2 regions of the Paenibacillus sp. FSL H7-0737 genome follow, and region 1 is predicted to be linked to the other one. Evidence: predicted binding sites of a transcription regulator. Region 1 holds the regulator's gene; the other holds the start of a gene.

Region 1 (4,000 bases):
ACAAAACGACTCCTAGCCAGTTCATAAGCATACCATTACCTTTGGCTTGGTCCACTGAACCAATCATCCAAAACATAGTACCAAGCACTAATAACACTACTGGAAATGCAATGTTACGGCCTTTAAAGGTTTCGCTGTTCTTACCAGGAGATTTAGATTTAGATGCGTAAATCGTTTCCTTCCCCTGTTTCTTTCTTTGCTTATTAATTTGCTGCGTGTTGCGTTGAACCATTCTTTCCCAAGAACGGGCCATATGCGTTCCCCCTAGTCATCCAGTAATATCTATGAAAAGGAACAGGGTGTTAATGCTTACGCCCCTTGTTACCTTGTTCATGCTCATCATTATCGACCAATTCAATCGTATTCAATTGTGCTCGGAAGTTATTGCGAATATTCCCCAAATAAATTTCACGAAGCTTGGCGCGTTCCGCCGTTTCCTCTTGATTAAGGCCTACGCTCTTCTGTTTGCGTGCCAATTCGTTAATACGCGCGACCAACTCATCAATATTCAAAACTTTCCCTCCCCTTATAAATTAATTCTAACTCTGCCATGAGAAAAAGAGCTTGTCAAGGTTTACTCCCTGCAAGCTCTTCATGTCCTCTTATTATGTTCTTAGAATATTAATATATAGGTAAAGTGAGAATATCTCCAGCATTAATCTGATTACCTTTAATGCCATTGAATTTTTTAATTCCTTCTATATATACAGCCGTTTTCATATCAGAAGGTTTATTCTCAAGAGCAATACTCCAAAGTGTATCTCCACGTTCAACCACTACGCGCTTCTCATCCTTCATTAAAGTAGTAGATCCTGCAAATACATTACCTACTACTGTAAGTCCTGATAGTACGAGCACAATGATCAATGTTAGTTTAATAACAAAATCTCTACGGAACAAACGCATCAAGCCTTCAAGCAAAAGCTCTGTAATCTCTTTAATCTGAGCTGAATAACGGGTAATAGGATTATGTCCTAAAGATTCAACCACTGGGGCTTTATCGTAGATGCTGCGGTATGTACTGTATTTTAACATGAATATCACCCTCCAAACACTTGTTCTTACTTTTGAAATTATAATAACACGAACATGTGTTTTGTTCAATACTATTTTAGAACAATTGTTCTCTTTTTTTCAGAGGTTAATATTTACCATATTCTTCATATAAAGAATCACTCTTATTGTTTAGATGAAGGAAACGCAATCAATACAAGACTACCATTTATTAACTCTTTCGAATTAATATTTATAATAGTTAGAACTTATGTTTGTGCGAACGGTAGTTCTATGTTATAATTTTCCCAAACATTACTATATGGGGTTGATTCCAATGTCAAAGATTTCAAGTCGCCAGCTGGCGATCCTGGAATTTATACGTAGCGAAGTCCGCAGCAAGGGTTATCCTCCTTCCGTCCGGGAGATTGGAGAAGCTGTTGGTCTTGCTTCCAGCTCCACAGTTCACGGTCATTTAGATCGGCTAGAGAAGAAGGGACTTATCCGTCGAGATCCAACGAAGCCTCGTGCGATAGAATTGCTTGGCCAAGAGGATTCCGAGAATGTCCATCATTTCGCGCAAACCGTCGCTCGCATTCCTGTCGTAGGTAAGGTTACCGCCGGGGTTCCTATCACTGCTACTGAGAATATTGAAGACTACTTCCCGCTTCCAACTCACTATGTTGGAGATAACAAAGTATTTATGTTATCGGTTCAAGGTGACAGTATGGTCGAAGCTGGGATTATGAATGGCGACTATGTTATTGTTCGTCAACAACAAACGGCTGATAACGGAGATATCGTTGTAGCTATGACCGAAGAAGATGAAGCAACCGTTAAGACTTTTTATAAAGAACGTGATCATATACGTCTTCAGCCGGAGAATCCGGCGTACGAGCCTCTTCGCCTTAATCGCGTGACCATTCTCGGCAGAGTTATCGGATTATTTCGAGATATCCACTAAGTATGCACTCCTACCAAGCGAAAACGGATACCGCCCTTTAAAGGACGGTATCCGTTTCTACGAGAAGTATAAGGATAGGGTATATCGTAAAAATATATACTTTCTTTTATTTTTTTAAAAGCTGTTCTGCAAATGCAGAACAGCTTTTTTATTGTTATCAAACTCCATTTATCAATTACAGAACATTTATTCTTATGGGCTAAAATGACCATTTTTAATGAATAACCGTTTAGGCATCCTCCTCATATCTTAATTAGAAAGGAGTGTTGCACAATGCCAAATTACCGGATTATAGTTGATCTGACGCAGCGTATGCTTTATCTTCTTGATAACGACATTGTGATCAGGGGCTTCCCAGTCGGAATCGGTAAAATGTTAACTCAATCACCACTCGGTGAATTCACAATCATTAACAAACAACCCGATCCAGGTGGTCCATTTGGGGTCTTTTGGATGGGTCTATCTAAGCCTCACTATGGGATACATGGAAATAATGATCCCTCATCCATAGGGCACGAAGTATCCCACGGTTGTATTCGTATGTACAATGAAGATGTGTTAGCACTAGCTGCGATTGTTCCGATTGGAACACGAGTAACGATCAGGAATTAAATCTATCTCTATAGATAAACACGCCTCACTCATGGTTCAATGGAGGAGGCGTGTTTGTATTTATGTATTTTTGATGACCTAATAGGAATTATGTGGTTATATGTCGAATAATGTTAACAGGATTTCAAATTGAAAGGAAGTGTCTCGTTTTGAACAACTCAAAAATTAGAACCCTCGTCGATTTTAAAGTCGATGCACTTGTTAAACTCTCTGGCTTATTGTTAAATAACGATCAAGCGAGTGGAAAAAAAGTAAATTTACTCACCTCATTCGGCAGTATTCAAGGGACCATCTCCCCTTCCACCTCCAATAAAGAGGATGTTTTTGACTTAAAATCTCTAATGGATGATGTCATTGTAGATGAATACATATCTTATTTAGGTGCGGAACATCCCGATAAAAATTTCAGCTATAACTTTGTAGTCCTTAATGATGTTTCTGTAAGACCCTATACTCACTATGAATCTCCGATCGAATACAAACAGCTAATTGTTTATACTGATCAAATCACAGCCTTCAATTTCTTATGATTTTGACATATTTATTTTAAAAACCTCTCATCAGCACTCCAGCAGTTGCCACAATTTTGCACTCAGCTCGCAAAATCGGCAGATCTCTGGGTGCTTTCTCTTTTTCTAATCAATAGTCGTTTCCTAAATTCCCACGATTTTCGCTCTTAACAGATACTAGTAGAGTGAATTCAGGCATATCTTTCAATAAGCAATAAATCTTGCTCTACTGAGATCATTGGAGGTGTGATTACATGCTGATTTTCTTGATGTATATGTTTGCCATTGTAGGAGGAATTTTAATTCTAAGTGCCGTTATTATAGAATTAAAAAAACTATCTACTTCTTCTGAACTTTCTAAGCTGTTAAACGCAACCTCATCTTTTAATATTATATTCACCAAAACATTCATTCCGCCCAATCAATCTCACTTGATCGCCCTTAATGAACCTTATAAAAAAATAGCAATAGGTACCAGCAATCCAAAAACAAGCAAAAAAGCAATAGCAAAGCTTTACTCGTTCGACAATATAATGGGATCAGAGATTGTTGTTAACGCACTAACCCTTTCAAAAGTATCTAAACGACAACAAAACAGCAAATCAACTGCTTCAAGTGCGGATATTAATGTGCTTAATAACGTTGACGAAGAGGCTGATGTTATCGAGGAACTTACGCTTAAAATATACATGAACAGCAATGAAATACCTGTGTATAGTATTTCCTTCTTGCCAGGCTTACTGCCCATTCAACAATCCGATAATCAGTACAAAGAAGCTTACTCCCAAGTCCAACAATTACATGCGTTCTTCAGGTCGATCGTATCCGAATAAATGCCCCCCTTCCACCTCTGATTACTTCACTTTACTTTACCCAATTAGAAATTTTGAAAACCTTAAGGAAAGACAAAAAACGGTCCTTT
Region 2 (4,000 bases), 3.2 Mb from region 1:
ATCAACGTGGAAAAGGAACAACAGCTGATTGAAGCGCATGATAAGCTCGTCTTACAATTCCCTGTCTACTGGTTTAGTAGTCCACCTCTGCTTAAAAAGTGGCTGGACGAAGTATTTACTTACGGATGGGCATATGGCTCGAAGAGTGATAAATTAAGAAATCGAAAAATCGCATTAGCTGTAACTGCCGGAGGAAGTGCAAAAGACTTTAGTGAAGAAGGTAAACTCGGCTACGGGCTTGACCGTATTTTATCTCCCTTTGACACGACTTTTTTGTATTGCAACGCTGATTATCGTTCCTTCTATGCCATTTATGGCACGGAATCTGAGACGGTAGGAAGTACGGATTACTTAAATAAATTGGATATCAGTTCGCAAGGCTATGTTGAATTTATCGAAAATATGTAATTAGATTTGAAGCAAAAAGCAGCATTTTCATTAATGGAAATGCTGCTTTTGTCATAAGTTGTCGTTAAATCGTAAAAGGTATGGTTATCTCTTGCGCGGCTGGAACGAAGTTTTTCTCTCCCCAAGTGCACATCATATCCAGCACCGGAATAAGCGATTGGCCCTTCTCGGTCAAGGAATACTCAACTTTAGGGGGAATCTGGGGGAATTCCTCGCGCCTGACGAGACAGTCGGCTTCCAGTTCTTTCAACATAACGCTTAATGTCTTAAAAGGTATTGTACCGATACCCCGTTGCAGTTCATTGAACCGCACGATCTTGTTTTCAGAGAGATAGTAGAGAATAGTCATTTTATATTTACCACTAATAATAGACAAGGTGTAGCCAAAGCTAGTGTCCTTCTGTTGAATGCCAGGCGGTATACAGATTTCATCACTCATGGGCTATTACCCTCCTTCAGAAAATATTCAACGAAAAGGCAAACGCCTGTTGTCGCTCCGTACTGAGGTCCCGACTTTATTATGTTTTACAACCTGCTATCAAGTCATCCTGTGAGAACGAATTCACTATATCATTTTGAAACAATTTGTTCAAAGCACTCGTGGCTAACTATCAATCGGTCGATTTTCTCTGTCGGCGAAGCGGGCCTCTTTGGTTGGAAATCAAAAGTGCCAAGCGGATAGCCTAAGCGACGAATTGAAGTTTTTAATGTAATTTTCATGTGAGCATCATCTTATTTTCAGGTTCAAGGTATATATTGAAGACACCAAACACCCCCCAGTGTTTTGTGGTATAAATCTCTCAGGTCTTGCCAACTCCCATGGTAAGGCCTATTTTTTTGTTCGCTAATTAAATGAGGGAGGGGGGGCAGCTTCTTCGCTACTTCACTTAATCTGATACTGCTCTTCATAGCTCTTAAAAGATGAAATATCCAGACCGAGATATCTGCGCATATGAATGGCAGCTTGGGCAGCGACGATGTCGTTTAACAGCAGCATTCGTTCATGGTATCCACGACATATAAATTTGGCTTCTATCCCCGTGTTAAGTCTGTTCTGCTCATAAACCTTGATTCCCCGTTTTCTCATCTCTGAACGAACATCTCTTAGATCTGTTGTAGCAACTGCTGCGGCTGTTTCAAGAACCTCCAGATAGGGGGTAGGTGTTCGTAAATGTGCAGATAGAATGGCGGAGTCCCGTTCGAAAGCTGATAAAATCATCGGAAGCAATAAATAAGATTTGACCAGCATGTTGTCCCTGCTTTCAGCTCTATTCATGAATCTCATCACCTCTAATGGGAACGTATATTCGTATTCTACCCCGATATTCCAAAAATAATCAATGGTATTTCTAAACAGCTAGTCCAATGTGATTGAATTCACAACTAAATTAGAAAGAATAAAATATATTAAAATTGTAATAATAAAAAATAATGCTTCAGACTTATATAAAGGGAGAATTAGGATGAAAGAGGAAGGAAGTCTCCACCGTGGAATGGTATTTGGTTTGATTCTAAGTATTTCATTATGGATATCGATATTAGGTTGGATAAAGTTACTTTAAAATTGAAGGAAAACCTTTGTGTGAAGCGCCTTTAGGCGCTTTTTTTGTGCTTGCTTACGCGTATGAATATCAAAAGGAATTGATTGACAATTGTGGGGATGGAGCGCTAAACTATTATTAGTTCAAAAGTATTAAAAGTCATAGACGATTATTTAATAGGATGCTTAAAATGCTAGTTCTAATCCGCAAGTCAATACATATATTATCATGATAATAGCAAACCGCCTGAAAGGGTGGGACGCAAAGTCCAGGAGTCTAAAGTGTCTTAAATGCGCTATGACCGTCCGACTGCCATGAGAAGGGAATTCCACTTCTTTTTTGGCGGTCTTTTTTGTTGTTAGGTCCTTTAGAGTTTCTGGTAATTATTCTGATTAAATATAAATCATAGTTTTAGGAGGTGTGCTTTTTGAAAAGAAGAATGAAACCGCTGCTTGCACTAGTATTAGCGGGGATTTTGACAGTAGGTAGTGGTCTTTCTGGAGGTCATTTGGTAAATGCGGCTGGGGAGGTGCTTCCCTATACTCCTACACCTGTGTTAGGTATTGCAGGGAATTTTAATACTTTTATTTTTGGGGATTTCAAACAATCTAATGATCAGGTTCATGGGCGCCTTGCGGCCAAAGGTAATATTACTTTGCAGAATTACGGCGTATCCAAGGATAATCCAGGTGGAGATGTTCTTATCGCTGGTAATGACATCAGTTTTACTAATGGGACTGTTCATGGAGCATCCGTTTATGGTGGTGTTTTTTCCAGCAACGGTGTAGATCTTAAAGAACCAGCGAGAAAAGGGACTCCTATTGATTTTGATGCTGAAGAGCAATTTCTTATTGGACGTTCTAATGAATTCTCTTCGCTTGCTACAATAGGAACTTTCAAAAAGGAATATGGGAAAATAACGATTGATGCTTCGGAACCATTTAACGTTCTTAATCTTAGTGCTGCCGATTTCGCTGGTGCTAATGGCTTACAGTTTAATATTGCAAATAGCGCCACAGTTATCATTAACGTTAGCGGAAGTTCAGTTAACATTCCAAGCTTTCAAATCTGGGGAGGTAGCCCTAACAAGGTATTATTTAATTTTTATGAAGCTAGCACTGTTGACATTGGAAGTTTAACAATAGAAGGAACTATCCTAGCTCCGCTTGCAAAAGTAACTTATAATTCCGGTGAACTGCATGGGACGCTGATTGCAAAGGGATTTGCTGGTGGAGTGCAGATGCATTGGTATCCATATGGAGGGGAAGAACCACCTCCGACACCAACGCCGACCGTGACGCCAACACCAACGCCGACCGTGACGCCAACACCGACGCCGACCGTGACGCCAACACCAACGCCAACCGTGACACCAACACCGACGCCGACCGTGACACCAACACCAACGCCAACGCCGACCGTGACGCCTACGCCGTGCGTGACACCGACACCGAAGCCAACACCAACGCCGAAGCCAACACACACACCAAAGCCAACACCGACACCGAAGCCGACACACACACCAAAGCCAACACACACACCAAAACCAACACCAACGCCGACCGTGACGCCAACACCAACGCCGACCGTGACGCCAACACCAACGCCGACCGTGACGCCAACACCAACGCCGACCGTGACGCCAACACCAACGCCGACCGTGACACCAACACCAACGCCGACCGTGACGCCAACACCAACGCCGACCGTGACGCCAACACCAACGCCGACCGTGACACCAACACCAACGCCGACCGTGACGCCAACACCAACGCCGACCGTGACGCCAACACCAACGCCGACCGTGACGCCAACACCAACGCCGACCGTGACGCCAACACCAACGCCGACCGTGACGCCAACACCAACGCCGACCGTGACGCCAACACCAACGCCGACCGTGACACCAACACCAACGCCGACCGTGACACCAACACCAACGCCGATCGTGACGCCAACACCAACGCCGACCGTGACGCCAACACCAACGCCGACCGTGACGCCAACACCAACGCCGACCGTGACGCCAACACCAACGCCGACCGTGACAC

Evidence for each region. The regulator LexA, encoded in region 1, represses DNA repair genes until DNA is damaged. The targets are predictions, from matches to a motif close to CGAACATATGTTCG.
Region 2: the regulator LexA is predicted to act here: its motif matches at 1,705-1,718, upstream of H70737_RS02395 (YhjD family protein).

What each region holds. Positions count from the first base shown of each region.
Region 1 is NZ_CP009279.1:3,785,938-3,789,937, forward strand. Features, by position in the region: gene H70737_RS16385 (hypothetical protein) at 1-253, opposite strand, end outside; gene H70737_RS16390 (DUF896 domain-containing protein) at 303-512, opposite strand; gene H70737_RS16395 (LysM peptidoglycan-binding domain-containing protein) at 622-1,035, opposite strand; gene lexA (transcriptional repressor LexA) at 1,331-1,957, shown strand; gene H70737_RS16405 (L,D-transpeptidase) at 2,231-2,569, shown strand; gene H70737_RS16410 (hypothetical protein) at 2,719-3,099, shown strand; gene H70737_RS16415 (hypothetical protein) at 3,333-3,911, shown strand.
Region 2 is NZ_CP009279.1:539,010-543,009, forward strand. Features, by position in the region: gene H70737_RS02385 (NAD(P)H-dependent oxidoreductase) at 1-408, shown strand, start outside; gene H70737_RS02390 (winged helix-turn-helix transcriptional regulator) at 473-847, opposite strand; gene H70737_RS02395 (YhjD family protein) at 1,292-1,684, opposite strand; cyclic di-GMP riboswitch class I at 2,176-2,266, shown strand; gene H70737_RS30115 (choice-of-anchor A family protein) at 2,377-4,000, shown strand, end outside.